Regions from separate parts of the Psychrobacillus sp. FJAT-21963 genome, predicted to be linked through region 1. Evidence: riboswitches for the same ligand, from Rfam matches in the RefSeq annotation. Region 1 holds a riboswitch; the other holds the start of a gene.
What was found. Region 1 has a riboswitch for cobalamin ahead of AN959_RS05360 (ribonucleoside-diphosphate reductase subunit alpha). Riboswitches for the same ligand answer to the same signal wherever they lie in the genome.

Region 1 (8,609 bases):
TAGAATTATTAAAAGCGATTATATTAGGGTTTGTTGAGGGTATGACAGAGTTTGCTCCTGTTTCTTCTACAGGGCATATGATTATTGTTGATGATATGTGGTTGAAAACGGAAGAATTTTTAGGTCAGTATTCTGCGAATACATTTAAAATTGTCGTTCAGCTTGGTTCTATTTTAGCTGTAGTGGTTGTTATGTGGAAACGATTATTTAGTTTAGTAGGATTATATAAGATAGAAAGCGAAAATTCGAGCAAGCGTTTTAATTTACTACATGTAATCGTTGGTATAATTCCTGCAGGAGTATTAGGAGTATTATTAGAAGATTTTATTGATGAAAATTTATTTGGCGTAGAAACAGTTATATACAGTCTAGTTGCAGGTTCTATTTTTATGATTATTGCGGATAAATTTGGTCCGAAAAAACCGTCTATCAATAGCTTGGATCAAATTACGTATGCTAAGGCATTTAAAGTGGGATTAGTACAATGTCTGTCTTTATGGCCAGGATTCTCTCGCTCAGGTGCAACTATTTCTGGTGGGGTATTGTTTGGGATGGATCATAAAACAGCAGCAGATTTTACATTCATCATGGCTGTTCCAATTATGGCAGGGGCTAGTCTAGTGTCTGTGGTAAAAAACTGGGAAGAGATTAATATGGGGGATATGGGCTTTTATGCAGCAGGCTTTATCAGTGCATTTGTATTTGCGCTAATTTCCATCAAATTTTTCTTAAAACTAATTTCTCGCATCAAATTAATGCCATTTGCAATCTATCGTTTAGTGATAGCAGCAATTTTAGCAGTTATCGTATTTATGTAATAAAAGGGCAGACATTTTGAATTGTCTGCCCTTTTATTATGACTAAAGAAAGACACGTACTTTATTCCTATGTACAAGTTTAAACACAATATGATAGGGTATATAAGTGAATATAACACAACATATAGTATTTGAACGATAATTAGGTACCTTTATGGTTTAAAAGGGAATTCGGTGAAATGCCGAAGCTGTCCCCGCAACTGTAAGTGTGGACGACTGTTGAAATAGCCACTGCGAGAAATCGTGGGAAGGTCGACAGGAGGGTGAAGCATGAGCCAGTAGACCTGCCTTTTCATCGGTGAAGCAACACTTTCTTCGGGGGTTGAGAGGTGGGGGCGAAGGACTCTATCTCAATTAATTTTTAGATGTCTTGTTGTTTCCTACTTTTTTAATGTGAGCGATGACTCAGCCGAAGAGGCTTGGGACATCGCTTTTTTGTGTCCTTAAGCAACTATCACTCCAGCAGAACTCATAATCAAAACAAGGAGGAAATAAAAATGACATCAATTACCTTTACAGAAAAACAGGAGGTACTCCACCATTTAGTAAAAGAATTCGGAGAAGACAATATGGCACCACTCATTAAATCACATGAAAGATGGATGAAGAAGAATCCGGAGGGTAACACCTCTGCTTGGTCTAAGTCGATGTCTTTGGAAGCATTAAGTTTTTTAGATGAGCAAGAAACGTATTGGACTTTTGTTGCGGCGCGCATTCATTTGGCACATGTATATGAACAAGTCGCTAGTCAAAGAAAAACAACATCTAATAATGTTTACAGTAAATTTGCTAGCAATGTACAACTCCAAGCTGCTAATGGAATTTACGACATTCGTTTGACGGAAGCCTATTCGTTTGATGAATTACAACAGTTAGCAGAAATAATTGTTCCAGAGAGAGATTTTTTATTTACATATATTGGTGTTAAAACTTTACTTGATCGTTATGTCGCAAGGGACTTTGACAAATCAATTGTTGAACTTCCACAAGAACGTTGGCTAATCATTGCAATGACGCTAATGAAAGAAGAAAAAGAAAATAGAATTGGCAAAATAAAAGAAGCATATTGGGCAATGAGTAACCTTTATATGACTGTAGCAACACCAACACTTTCAAATGCTGGAAAGCCACATGGACAGTTATCTAGCTGTTTTATTGATACGGTTGATGACAGTCTTCAAGGGATATACGACAGTAACACAGACGTAGCGACCCTTTCTAAATTCGGTGGCGGAATCGGAGTATATATGGGGAAAGTGCGAAGTCGAGGATCGTCTATTCGAGGGTTTATAGGCGCTTCTAGTGGTGTACTTCCATGGATCAAGCAATTAAACAATACGGCAGTTAGTGTGGATCAGCTTGGTCAGCGTCAAGGTGCTATTGCTGTTTACTTAGATGTTTGGCATAAAGATATTTTTACATTTTTAGATTTACGCTTGAACAACGGAGATGAGCGTCTTCGTGCACACGATATCTTTACAGGGGTATGCTTACCGGATTTATTTATGGAGAAAGTAGACGCACGAGAAGAGTGGCACCTATTTGACCCACATGAAGTACGACAATTAAAAGGATATTCCCTAGAGGATTTCTACGATGAGAAACGTGGAGAAGGTTCTTTCCGAGAAAAATACGAGGAATGTGTGAATGATTATCGATTATCACGCGAAACTGTTCCAGCAATAGACTTGATAAAACGTATTATGCGTTCCCAGCTGGAAACAGGAGTACCATTTATGTTTTACCGAGATGAAGTTAATCGTAGTAATCCAAACAAGCATGAAGGAATGGTTTATAGCAGTAATCTATGTACAGAAATTTTTCAAAATCAAAGTGCTACCTCTTTTGAGTCCATTCAATTAGAAGACGATGTAATTGTGACAAAACGTAAAGCGGGGGATTTTGTAGTTTGTAATTTATCTTCTATTAATCTAGGACGAGCGGTTCCAGAAAATGTATTGGAGCGTTTGATAAAGATCCAAGTGCGTATGCTCGATAATGTAATTGATTTAAATATGATTCCGGTACCTCAAGCGCAACGTACAAATGCTCGTTATCGAGGAATTGGCCTTGGTACATTTGGGTGGCATCATTTGCTTGCTCTAAATAGTATCCGCTGGGAGTCCGATGAAGCAGTTGAATTTGCTGATAAACTTTATGAAAAGGTTGCTTTCCTAACGATTCAAGCTTCTGCCGAATTGGCGAAAGAGAAGGGCGCTTATCCTTTATTCGAAGGGTCAGATTGGCAAACTGGAGCCTATTTTGAAAAACGACAATACGAGGGACAAGAATGGAATGAACTGCGTAAGGAAATCGCTGAAAATGGAATCCGAAACGGCTATTTAATGGCGGTTGCACCTAACTCGTCCACTTCCATTTTAGCAGGAAGCACGGCGAGTATAGATCCTATCTTTCAAAAGTTTTACTCCGAAGAGAAGAAAGATTACAAAATTCCAGTTACTGTACCAGATTTAAATTCGGAGACTACGTGGTTTTATAAATCAGCTTACTTTATTGATCAACACTGGACTTTAAAACAAAATGCTGCACGTCAACGCCATATTGACCAAGGTGTTTCGTTAAATTTATATGTTCAAAACACAATAAAAGCAAAAGAATTACTTGATTTACACTTAGATGCGTGGAATAGCGGGCTGAAAACAACTTATTACGTTCGATCAACTTCTGTAGAACTAGTCGATTGTGATTCTTGTTCAAGCTAAGGAGGAAAAGCTAATATGCAGTTAGAAAAAAGAAAATTAATGGATAAAGAAGCGCCAAACCGTTCTACTAGTATCGTGAACGGTCAAAGTTCCAATATATTAAACTGGGACGATGTAAGATTTAATTGGGCGTATCCAAAATATAAAAAAATGCTCGGTAATTTTTGGACCCCTTTTGAAATTAATATGAGCAATGATATTAAGCAATTTTCGGGGCTTACAGATAATGAGCGAGAAGCATTTTTAAAAATAATTGGTTTGCTTGCCCTTTTAGACAGTGTTCAAACAGACTTTGCAGGAAAAGTAGCAGACTTTTTGACTGATTCTAGCTTGAATGCATTGATGATTATTCTAGCGCAGCAGGAAGTGATTCATAATCATTCATATTCATACGTGCTTTCTAGCTTAGTTTCCAAAGATGAGCAAAACCGTGTATTTGATTTCTGGCGCACAGAGCCGGTATTGCAAAAGCGAAATGACTTCGTTTTAAAAGGGTATGAAGAATTCGCAGAGCAGCCGGATGTGGATAACTTACTACGCTCTGTTGTATATGATGTCATATTAGAAGGGTTATTTTTCTATTCAGGCTTCTCATTTTTCTATCATCTTGCCAGACATCAAAAGATGGTCGCTACAAGCACAATGATTAACTATATAAATAGGGATGAACAGTTGCATGTTGACTTATTCGTAAAGATTTATAAAGAGTTATTAACAGAGTATCCACAATTTGATACTCCTGAGCGTGCGAGTGAAGTGGAGGAGATTTTCCGAGAAGCAGCACAGCTTGAGGTCGACTGGGCACGTGAGGTAATCGGTGATAAAATAGACGGTTTAGATATAGAGGACGTGGAAGAATATATTTATTTTTACGCAAATGTACGATGCAACCAGTTAGGCTATGACCGTCCATTCCCCGAATATCGCAAAAATCCATTAAAGTGGATCAAAGCTTATGAAGAAGTAGATTTAGGAAAAACCGACTTTTTTGAACAAAAATCTCGCCAATATGTGAAGGTAAATGTGCAAGATAACGGATTTGATGACTTATAAGAACGGTTTTTGTTTTATCAAAAAAGCATCCATCAATCATTTTTGATTGATGGATGCTTTTAGTTTTCTAACTAACTTACAGAAGAGGGCAGTATGATCGTTACAATTGTTCCTTTGTCACTTGACTCTACATGTATGTGTCCGTCGTGTGCTTCCACAAGTTGTTTCGTTATAGCTAGTCCTAACCCGGTTCCTGATACTTCCGAAGTGGTATTTGTTCCACGATAGTAGCGGTCGAACAGGCTTTCAAGCTCTTCCTTTGGAATTCCCTTTCCTTCATCCCAAATAATTAATTGAACAGTATCTTTCATTTGGTTTACTTTTAAATATACCTTTGTTCCTTTAGGAGTATGTTTTATCGCATTTCCTACTAAATTATCGAGAACTCTTTCAAATAATTTTGGATCAATAAAAACATGTGCATGTTTGTCTCCTTGTGGATCTTGTATATCTCCCCAAACAGAATTTTTAACATACATCTTAAGAAAACTTAAAAGATTCACATCGACTTTATTGATAGCAATTGCATTATTTTTTAATTGATACGTGTATGTTAAATCTTCTATTAAAGCATCCATATAGTTCGACTTCTCTTGCATAGTCTTTGCAAAATTTTTAACTTCTAGATTTGACCAGTCATAATCATCAGAAGCAAGCATAGTGGAATATCCATAAATAGAACTAAGTGGTGTTTTTAAATCATGTGACAAACCAGTAATCCAATCTTCGCGTAACTTTTCAGTCTGCTTTATTTTTCGCTCGTTAGCTTCTAACGTATTTGCTAATCTGGAAAGTGATCGATCAATGTCTTCGTATACACGATATTTTCGTTTAAAACGTCCGGTCTTTTTAGTTCTTAATCTACGATCATCTAAAGGTTTATAGTCTTGCTCGGCTAACTTTTCGATACGTTTAAGAAAAAATAAAACAGGTCGGCCAAAGCGATTCCCAATCCAAAAAGAGAATAAAATAGTAAAGAAAAAAAGAATGAGGTGAAATAAAAGAAGTCCTATTCCAAACTTTTTCATCCCATCTAAAAATGCGGGTTCAAAGGGATAATAATTTGAATTATTCATTCGGACGACAGCGATGGTACCATCTTCAAGTATTTCAGATGCAACAACTTCTTTTCTTTCAGAATAGTTATGGGAACTAGCGAGTATTTCAATCCCACTGAGTGCTTGTTTTTTGTCACCATAAACAACTTGTTTTCGTCTACCTTCTGTCGTATAGATTTCTAGGCTTGCGTCTGTATCCTCTAGTTGCTTTTTGGTTTCATGCGATAAACTTCCGATATTTTCTTGAACTATCATAGATAATAACTGTGTGGCAGGATGTTTTTCGATAAATACTATATATAAGCCATCGCCTTGTTCCCAAACAAAAGCCTCTTTAGTTTTTGTCATTGCTACAAATTGTGATAAAGTGTAGCTTTCACAGCAATTACTGTTATTTTCTGAACTAGCAAGGACTTTGCCATTCTTGTTGATTAATTGAACAAGTCCTGTATTTTCATGCGCTGAATCTATTAACTTTTGAGATAAATGATAGACCCCATTTGAATCCTTGGTAAAATCGGACTCAAGTTCAAATGCATCTAATTCACGAATATCAGAGTAACTATTGCTCTCCATTAGATCATAAACAAAATATACTATCAGTCCGATAGACACAATAAGTAATACACTATAAAAGATAACAAAATATGCTAAAAATCGTGTAGTCATTTTCCCTGATAAACTCATACTAATTCTCCTTACTAATGAGTTTGTATCCGACTCCACGGATAGTTAAAATAAGTTGAGGATTACCTGGGTTAACTTCAATTTTTTCTCGTAGCTTTCGGACATGAACCATTATCGTGTTATCATCAATAAAATGCTCTTCTCCCCATACTTGAGAATAAATTTGTTCTTTTGAAAGGACCTGCCCAGGATGTTCGCAAAAGAATTGGAGTAAATGAAAAAGTTTTCCGCTTAAAACAGAAGTATCTTCTGCTACAGTCAATTCAGCTGCTGCTACGTTCAATTGGAACCTACCAAAGTCAAACACTTGCTTCGATAAAGGCTTGAAGAAGGAGGAGGTATACCGTTTCATCTGCACTTTTACGCGAGCTGCGAGTTCCATTGGATTAAATGGTTTGGTAATATAATCATCGGCTCCGTACATGAAACCACGAAGCTTATCTGCATCATTTGCTTTTGCTGTTAAAAAAAAGATTGGTGCATCTGATTTTGTGCGGACCTTTTTCGCTAAATCTAGTCCAGTTCCATCCGGGAGCATAATATCTAATATCAATAGATCATAATTATTATGTGAAATGAGTAAGTCTGTATCTTTGTAATTTGTACATACATCAACATGGGTAAATCCTTCTTTTTTTAGAATTATATCAACCATATCTCCGATAGCCTGTTCATCATCCACTACTAATATTTTCGCATCTAACACCAATAACCACTCCAAAATTTAAGAATATTTTAAGGTACGTTTCATTCTGTCATAAGCTTTCTATTTTATACTAACAAAGGAGTGATACGAAATTCTAGGGGGATTTGTTTTAAAATGGAAAGAGTAAAATTGATTGATAGTTTAAGAGGGCTTAGTCTATTCGGTATATTACTAGCTAATATGCTTATATTTCAGTATGGAATATGGGGAAAAGATGAAATTTCTTATTTTTCTCTCTCGGGTATGGATACATGGGCATATAAGTTTATAAAAATAGCAGTAGAGGGTAGCTTCATGCCAATTTTTACTTTCCTTTTTGGTTATTCACTTATTAAGATGGTTGAATCTTTAAGAAATAAGGAAGTAAAAGTGAGATGGCATTTAATTAGACGATTCATATTGCTAATAACACTTGGGATTTTGCACGGGACTTTTTTGTGGGAAGGAGATATTTTAGCATTTTACGGATTTATGGGTTTCTTTTTATTGATGTTTATAAACAGGAAGAAAAAAACACTTATTATATGGGGAGTTATTTTGTTCCTTTTAACAAGTGCTATGGGCTATGGAATTTTAGAAGAAACAAAAGAAGAAGTAGAAAAATTATCTTCCTATATTGTTAAAACAAATGATATTTATAAAAACGGAACCTATGAAGAGATTAAGCATCATCGAAATACCGAAAATCCGCTAGTATTCGAAAGTAAATTCTTTGTCTTATTCATAGTAATTCTAGCCCCATTTATGACAGCTCCATTATTTTTGTTTGGGATGGCGGCGGCTAAAGGAAACCTATTTACTAGACCAGGAGTGGAACAAAAATGGTACAAAGTTGGAGCGATACTTTTGCCAATTGGCCTTGCGTTAAAGAGTGGTAGTGTACTTTTTCAAGAAAATGCTTGGTCTGCTATCTTATTAAATCTTGGTGCCCAGCTTCTTTCTGTAGGATATATTTCTCTATTTGCAATACTATTTACTTCATTTTCTAATATCGTATTTCGCAGTTTTGAAAGTGTCGGAAAGCTGTCTCTAACAAATTATATTTTGCAGAGTCTTATATGTACAACCATATTTTATGGATACGGTTTAGGATTTTTTGGAGACTTCGGAATGTTAAATAGTATAATTCTAGGACTCGTAATCTTTGCTATGCAATGTCTAATTAGTACATTGTATTTGAAAAAATTCCGTCGCGGACCGCTAGAAATAATAATGAGAATCTGGACCAATTTTTCATGGAATGGGTCAGTTAGAAAAAGTAGTAAATCGTTGAAAAGGCGAAAGAAAGTAGAACTTGAAAACACCCCGGTTTAATAAAAATCAGGGTGTTTTGTTTCTTATTCTTTAAGTTAAATCCACTCTAGAATCTCCATTCTGTTTCCAAATGGATCGTGTATATAAATTCTATTTGCACCTGGCAGATCATAATCAACAATATAGTTAATTTCTTTATTTGTTAAATGCTCTTTTAATGATTCAAGATTTTCAATCTGGAACGCAGGGTGTGCTTTTTTAGCTGGTGCGAATGGTTCCTCAATGCCTATATGAATTTGATAATTACCAA
Region 2 (8,609 bases), 490 kb from region 1:
AAATATTTACCTGAAATCGCATGTGAGTTAGAAAACCCACGTGTGGACGTTCAAGTTGGAGACGGATTCATGCACATTGCAGAATCTGAAAACGAATACGACGTAATTATGGTAGATTCTACAGAGCCAGTGGGACCTGCTGTGAATCTATTTACAAAAGGCTTCTATGCTGGGATTTCCAAAGCACTTAAAGAAGATGGGATATTCGTTGCACAATCGGACAACCCTTGGTTCAAGGCTGACTTAATCAGACAAGTGCAAAAAGACGTGAAAGAAATTTTCCCAATTACCAATATGTACTTGGCAAACATCCCAACATATCCAAGTGGCCTATGGTGCTTTACAATTGGTTCGAAAAAATACGATCCATTACAAGTGCCGGACGAGCAATTCTTTGATATTGAAACAAAATATTACACAAAAGAGCTTCACAAAGCAGCTTTCGTTTTACCGAAATTTGTGAAGGATTTAGCAGGAGAGTAAGCCGATGAGATTTGATGAAGCTTATTCAGGAAATGTATTTATCAAAAGTAATCAAAACTACGAAGAAGCCCAAGCGGTAATTTATGGCATGCCGATGGACTGGACAGTAAGTTACCGTCCAGGTTCTCGTTTTGGTCCACAGCGAATTCGTGAGGTATCAATTGGTTTAGAGGAATATAGTCCATATTTAGATCGTGAGCTAGAAGATGTAAACTATTTTGACGCGGGCGATATTCCACTTCCTTTCGGAAATGCTTCCAAAAGTCTGGATCTAATCGCTGGTTTTATCCGTCAGCTGCTACAAGATGGTAAAATTCCTGTAGGGATGGGCGGAGAGCACTTAGTATCATGGCCTGTTATGAAAACAGTAGCGGACCAATACGATAACCTTGCGATTATTCATATGGATGCTCACACAGATTTACGCGAGCAATATGAAGGAGAACCTCTTTCTCATTCCACACCAATTCGTAAAATTGCAGAACACATTGGTCCAAAGAATGTATATTCTTTCGGAATTCGTTCTGGAATGAAAGAAGAATTCGACTGGGCAAAAGAAAATGGTATGCATATCGCTAAATTTGAAGTATTGGAGCCTTTGAAAAAAGTGCTTCCTACGTTAGAAGGACGACCTGTCTATGTAACGATTGATATAGATGTACTTGACCCTGCTCATGCACCTGGAACAGGAACAGTAGACTGCGGTGGTATCACAAGTCGCGAGCTACTTGCTTCAATCCATGCAATCGCAAACTCAGGTGTCAATGTAGTCGGTTTCGATTTAGTAGAAGTAGCTCCAATTTACGACTCATCGGAGCAAACAGCGAATACTGCTAGTAAATTACTAAGAGAAATGATCTTAGGCTGGGTGAAATAGAAAGCAATTTTCTATTCTATCTGCGGAGCTGAACGAAGAGAAGCGGAAGCAAACAGCTAACACTGCATCGAAGTTACTAAGAGAAATGATCTTAGGCTGGGTGAAATAATAAACGTGATGTCCTTAAATGGACATCACGTTTTTCTGATTTTAACTTTATGTTTGTAGGATATGAATCACTTTGTTTCTTCCAGATGACTTTGCGATATAAAGAGCATCATCAGCCAACTTATACAACTCATTCACTTTGTCACCATTTTCGGGGTAGGAGCTTATTCCACCTGAGACGGTGATATGTAAATTATCTCCCGTTGAAACATGAAAAGGACTCATCTCAATAGCTTGTCTAATTATTTCAGCGGCTTCTAAACTACTTTCTACCGTTGCATTTGGAAGAAGGACAGAAAACTCCTCGCCACCATTTCTAGAAACGATTCCTCCCCAAAAATTCGATGCACCCTTTAATCGAAGCCCTAATTCCTTTAACACTTCGTCTCCAATCGGGTGACCGTATGTATCATTTACTTTTTTGAAATGATCAATGTCTAGTAATATTAGTGAAAATCTATCATTCGTATTCAATAGATTTTGAGCATATTCTTGAAATTTCCGATTATTATTTAATTCTGTCAGATAATCAGTTACGGACATTTCTTCTATTTGGCGAATTTTATTAAAAAGATTATTTAATTGCTTTAAAATAATAAAAACAATCGAAAATGACACAATAGAATATATGACGAAACCGAAGACTGCCAAATAACTAGTAAATGACCAGTTATTTAATAAACAAATTACCAAAGAAGCTTGAATAACTGAGTATGCAAAATAATAGGGAACATACCGAATACGAAATTCGATTGGTTTATTCCTAATAAATATACTTATAATAATTCCAATAACAATCGTATTTCCACCAGCAATTAAAGAGTCTATAGAAAAGTCATACAGAAACATCCGAAAAATACCAATAATCGTTGCGCTAATAAAGGTAGCGATTGGCCCGCCTAGTACCGCCGATAAGGAAATGACAGCCATTCTACCATCAACAATTACATGTTCTGATACAGCTATGGCTGTTAACATTAAGATACACCCAGTTAAACCACTTAAAATCCCAAGTATAAAGGGATGATATTTAGTGGAAGGGATGAAAAGATTTACCTTATTTTGAAATGGAATATATGTAAGAATTGCAAAAGTAAATAGTATACAAAAATTTATGATGATATCTAAAAGCATTTATTCACCCTCAAATGACAGATTGCGTCTATTATAACCTCTTCAGGAAGAATAAGGTATTCCTTTTTGGATTAGTTGTCACATAAGTAAATTTTAAGATATAATGTGAAGGTTATATATATCCATGAGTTATTTAAAAATGTACATAAAAGAGATATTTTACGTAAAAATGTTCAAAGGATGAAAGCAATGGCTCAACCATTAAAAAAATCAGTACATGTTCGTTTAAAATCCACCATTTGTCATCCAAATGTCGAGAAGGAAACATTCGATATTGAAACGACTGGAGAACTAACGCTAAAAGGAAATCAGCCTTATTTAGTTTACGAGGAAGTCCAGGATGAGAAAATTGTCAGAACAACTGTCAAGCTTGGCGGGAAATCTGCTCTTATATTGCGAAGTGGTGGAGTCAAAATGCGATTACCGTTTGAAAGCGGTGAGCTTCAAACTGGGAGCTACGATACAGTTTATGGCACATTAATGATAACTACAAATACAACGCATCTACATTTTGAAGATGGCTATTTTCATGTCGAATATGAACTGCTGATCAATGATGAGGTTGCTGGTACATATACATTGGAACTAATTTATACGGAGGCGGATTAAATGAACGCAGTAGAACAGGTACAACAGTCCATTAAAACGGCATTGCAAGAAGCAATTATAAAAGCGGAATTAGTAGAGGTAGAGCAAATTCCTTCTATTCATCTAGAAACACCAAAAGATAAAGCCAATGGCGATTATGCAACTAATATTGCGATGCAATTAACAAAGCTTGCGAAAAGAAATCCTCGTCAAGTTGCAGAAGCAATTGTTGAAAATCTGGATATGTCAGGCACGATGATGGAGAAAATCGACATCGCTGGACCAGGATTTATGAACATCACAGTTCGTAAAGATTATTTACAAGAAGTTGTAAAAGCGGTCCTTGCGGAAAAAGAGAATTACGGACGTACTACTTCAGGTGCTGGAGAAAAGATTCAAGTAGAATTTGTATCAGCGAATCCAACAGGTGACTTACATTTAGGTCATGCTCGTGGCGCATCTGTAGGGGATTCATTATGTAATGTACTTGATTTTGCAGGGTACGATGTTGCACGCGAATATTATATTAATGACGCTGGTAATCAAATTCATAACTTGGCAGTGTCCATTGAAGTGCGATATTTTGAAGCATTAGGACTAGAAAGAGAAATGCCAGAAGACGGCTATCGTGGACAAGATATTATCGATATTGCAGCAGAACTTGTGAAAGAGCATGGCGATAAATTTGTCTCTATGTCAGATGAAGAGCGCTATAAAGCGTTCCGTGCGCATGGATTAAAAGTAGAGCTTGCTAAATTACAAAAAGATTTAGCTGATTTCCGAGTTGGATTTGATAACTGGTACTCAGAAACTTCTTTATATGAAACAGGAAAAATTGACGTTGCCTTAGATAAATTAAAAGCAAACGGACATATTTTTGAGGAAGAAGGAGCTACATGGTTCCGCTCTACTACTTTTGGAGATGACAAAGACCGTGTATTAATTAAAAGTGATGGCTCTTTCACTTATTTATTACCGGATATTGCCTACCATGAGGACAAATTAGTTCGTGGGTTCGACCAACTGATCAATATTTGGGGAGCAGACCACCATGGTTATATCCCACGTATGAAAGCGGCAATCGAGGCACTAGGATACGAACGTGAAAAACTGGAAGTATCAGTTATTCAAATGGTTCAGCTGTATAAAGACGGCGAAAAAATGAAAATGAGTAAGCGTACAGGGAAGGCAGTTACAATGCGCGAGCTTGTAGAAGAAGTTGGACTGGATGCGGTTCGTTATTTCTTCGGTATGCGTTCTGGTGATTCTCATATGGATTTCGATCTTGATTTAGCTGTTTCCCAGTCGAATGAAAACCCAGTATATTATGCACAATATGCGCATGCACGTATTTGCTCTATTTTACGCTCAGCTGAAACACAAGAGATGAATGCGTCGACCGATTCACTTGAGTTATTACAAAGTGAAAAAGAATTAGACTTATTGAAAAAAATAGGTGACTTCCCACAAGTAGTAGCGGACGCTGCAAAACTTCGTGCACCTCACCGAGTGGCGACATACATTCAAGAGCTAGCCGCAACATTCCATAGCTTCTACAATGCCGATAAAGTATTGGACGCAGAAAACATGGCATTATCAGAAGCTCGACTTGCTTTAGTGACATCTGCTCGTCAAACAATCTCAAACGCTCTACGTTTAATTGGCGTAGCTGCTCCTGAAAAAATGTAATAATGAACACTTCATTCTAGGTGTTATAACAATTGGATAAAACAAAAATGACGATGAATCAAAAAGGATTCATCGTCATTTTTATATTGTTCTTGTTTTGGACTGACTTCAATAAAATAGTAGACGTAATTTTTGCAAGGCTCATAACAGTGCTTAATCTCGTATTATTTAAAGAGTATGTAGGACAGCTCGGATCTAAATAGTTTACAATCGCTTTTAATTGATAGTTTCCCACTTCGGGAAGCGGATTATTAATAGCATTTCCGGGAATGAGGGGACCATCTTTTAATATAATTGATCCGATTTGGTGATTATCTCCTAAACAGGCATCCACACTAAAAATAATTGGTTCATTGAACTGGCTATTAATTTCTTTTAATACAGCTTCTAAATTTAGTGCGTGAACGGGCTCTTCGATTGTTCCGAATACATGATATGGAAAGTTTTTTTCTTTTAGCATCGTTCCAACAAAGGGACCGAAAGAATCCCCAGTCGATCGATCTGACCCAATACATAAAAAGACAATATCAATGGTGCCAGTCTCACATAATGTACTAAGCAGATAAGACATCTCATTCATATCTTCTTCTGTCGAAGAATTTAATGAATAACTGTAATACAACTTCTTAGTTTGTGTATGCACTCTTCTTTTTTTCTTAAAAGGAAACAACCCGTTGCGCCCCCTTGAAAATAATAAATTTTTTATTATAGTATCATGAAAACGTTTTCACTGAAAGTTTTGTATAACAACTCGAATTTAATTTTGGAACCGTTAATTTCCGTTCCAGGCGGACGCTTTCCGCCGGCATGGCTTCAGCCGCTTCCCTCGCTCCTGCGCAAAGCTCGTCGCAAAAATTAATTTCGCTACGCTCAGTCCAGGGTCTTCAGCTCATACACCTGCCTCTTCGCTTTCGGTGCAGAAAACATTTGCTATTCCGGCTGGAGTCGCCGCCTTCCACTCCAATCAACTATTATCCGCTTTTCAATTAGAAAACCATTATACCGTTAATAGTGCAAGTTTTTATCACTTACATTTTTTCAATTAGTATTTATAGAAAATCGTTGGAAAAGGCGACACTCCTGTGGGAATAGCGTTTAGCAGAAGACCCCGCAGTTGAGGGGAAGGCAATCTAAGTTCGCCGCATCCTGCTCCTGCGCAAAGCTCGTCGCAAAAGAACTTTTGCGGCAACGATTGCATGACCAACATCGTGTTGGCCTAGGAGGCTAAGGCAACGCCCGCGGAAAGGGAGCCGTTTCAACGATTTTCTTATTTATCGGACAACATTATTTAGTAAAGTAAATTCTATAGGCTTTTTCAGTGCCCTCGCTACGCTCCTCCAAACCAATAAAATGAACAAAAAAACAAAATAAAAATCGATATCAATTAACCTACTGCCTTTTTTCTTCAGTGGGGCATTCGGTAGCTTGCAATTGAATAAGATAGCATCTATTCACTAATTATCCAAAAAGGTATTAACCAGTTTTCAAAAGTTAAAGGAGAGCGACGAACAGTCTGCAGCAACAAGATTACCGAAAAAGAAGGGTTGGTCTTGACGAAAGTCACGGCCACCCCTTCAAAATAATTCTGCGGTAACTTTGATGCCAAAGTCTGTCCAAAGCAATCCGGAAACAATTGTAACCAGTTTTTGCTTTTTAAAGGGCTCGCTTGCGCTTTTCTAATATATTTTAAATGAATCGGTTGAATACAACTAATATCAGTCAAATACTATGAAAACTTCTGTCGACAATAAAATGTTTTAAGGTATAATGAAATCGATGCATCAAGAATATTTTGAACATAAAGGTGCTTGCTAGTTTACTAGTAAGTTAAAAGGGAAGCTGGTGCAAGTCCAGCGCGGTCCCGCCACTGTAAGTGATTGTACATGATCACAAGTCAGAAAACCTGCCTTTATGCGTTTACACTTTACTACCTACGAGGATAGGTTATGTGTAAGTCCGCTTGGCATGTTTTAACCTAGCAGATTTATACCTATTCTATCTCTCGTTCATGGAACGAGAGATTTTTATTTGCACAAAAATGGAGGAATTACAGATGAAGAAGTTATGGCAATTATGGATGACATCCGCATTTGCAGTATTATTGTTAGTTGGATGTTCTCAAGAAGAAGCAAAACCTGTTGAAGACAAGGACACTACTCAAGAGGAAGCGACAATAGAAGAAACAGAATTCCCGATTACGATGACCGATGCGGTTGGCAATGAGATAACGTTGGAAGAGGCACCAAAAACAATCGTTTCGATGTTGCCAAGTAATACAGAGATTTTATTTGCGCTTGGACTTAATGAAGAAATTATTGGAGTAAATGACTACGATAACTACCCTGAGGAAGCGCTTGAAAAAGAGAAAATCGGCGGTATGGAATTCAACGTAGAAAAAATTGTATCCATGAATCCAGAAATCGTGTTTGCACATGAGTCAATGTTGGGAGCTGGCGATGCAGGTTTACAACAAATCCGTGATGCTGGTGTAAAAGTGTTTGTCGTAAAAAATGCGGCTGATTTTAATGAAACATATACAACTATCGAACAAATTGGTCGTGCTACAGGAAAATTACCAGAGGCACAAAAAATTGTGGAAGATATGAAAGCAAAAGTAGAAGAAGTAAAAGCAAAAGTGGCGAATGTAGAAACAAAGAAAACTGTGTTCGTTGAAACTTCTGATGTTCCGGAAATTTATACACCTGGTAAAGGGACATTTATGCAAGAAATTTTAGATATGGTAAATGCGGAGAATATTGCGGCTGATCAAGAGGGCTGGTTTATGATAGCTCCAGAGGAAATTGTAAACCGTAATCCAGATGTGATTATCGTAATGTATAGCTACGTAGAAGGAATTGTAGATAGTGTGAAGGCACGCGATGGTTTTGATACGATTAATGCTGTTAAAAATGATGCAGTAATACAGGTTGATGAAAACTTAACTAGTCGAACAGGCCCACGTCTTGCAGAAGGATTAGAAGAAGTAGCGAAAGCAATCTATCCGGAGGCTTTTAGTGAGTAAATCCATGATCGGCTACACCTTGTCTATTATTGCTCTTTTAGTGGCGATATGGCTAGGTGTATCGGTCGGATCCGTAAAGGTACCGATCAGCACATTATGGGATAGGGGAGCAGATGAAATTGCGACCAATATCGTTTGGAAAATTCGCTTGCCGCGGGTTGTTCTTGCAGGGTTAGTTGGTGCATCACTAGCCATTGCAGGAGCCGCGTTTCAAGGTTTATTAAAAAACCCGCTTGCCGACCCTTATACGTTAGGAGTGTCGTCCGGTGCCTCAGTAGGTGCCGTGGCTACGCTCTTTTTCGGTATTTCGGTACCATTTCTAGGAATTTATACGTTACCCATTTTCAGTATGATAGGTGCATTAGTTACGATGCTTCTTGTCATTACATTTGCCAAATTAGTCGATCGTGCGATGAAAATGGAGACGATTATTTTAACTGGAATCATTTTTAGTTCTTTTTTAGGCTCGGTTATATCATTAATGATTGCGTTAACAGGAGAAGAGCTTAGGCAAATCATCGGCTGGCTACTTGGTAGTGTATCGATGCGAGGCTGGAGCTATGTACAGATGGCATTACCTTTTATCGTCATTGGTTCGATTTTATTAGCTTTAAACAGAAGAGAATTAAATGCACTATTATTTGGTGAAGAACGTGCAAAGCATCTTGGAGTTAATGTAAAAAGAAGAAAGATGATGATCTTGATCGG

Region 2: another riboswitch for cobalamin. It lies ahead of AN959_RS02835 (ABC transporter substrate-binding protein); the one in region 1 lies ahead of AN959_RS05360 (ribonucleoside-diphosphate reductase subunit alpha).

The regions. Positions count from the first base shown of each region.
Region 1 covers NZ_LJIY01000001.1:1,108,477-1,117,085, reverse strand. Annotated here, with positions in the region: gene AN959_RS05365 (undecaprenyl-diphosphate phosphatase) at 1-818, shown strand, start outside; cobalamin riboswitch at 946-1,125, shown strand; gene AN959_RS05360 (ribonucleoside-diphosphate reductase subunit alpha) at 1,256-3,541, shown strand; gene AN959_RS05355 (ribonucleotide-diphosphate reductase subunit beta) at 3,557-4,594, shown strand; gene AN959_RS05350 (sensor histidine kinase KdpD) at 4,666-6,339, opposite strand; gene AN959_RS05345 (response regulator transcription factor) at 6,341-7,045, opposite strand; gene AN959_RS05340 (DUF418 domain-containing protein) at 7,160-8,359, shown strand; gene AN959_RS05335 (VOC family protein) at 8,395-8,609, opposite strand, start outside.
Region 2 covers NZ_LJIY01000001.1:619,906-628,514, reverse strand. Annotated here, with positions in the region: gene speE (spermidine synthase) at 1-483, shown strand, start outside; gene speB (agmatinase) at 488-1,360, shown strand; gene AN959_RS02855 (diguanylate cyclase) at 1,517-2,602, opposite strand; gene AN959_RS02850 (DUF1934 domain-containing protein) at 2,792-3,211, shown strand; gene argS (arginine--tRNA ligase) at 3,212-4,879, shown strand; gene yyaC (spore protease YyaC) at 4,938-5,549, opposite strand; cobalamin riboswitch at 6,665-6,805, shown strand; gene AN959_RS02835 (ABC transporter substrate-binding protein) at 6,933-7,901, shown strand; gene AN959_RS02830 (iron ABC transporter permease) at 7,906-8,609, shown strand, end outside.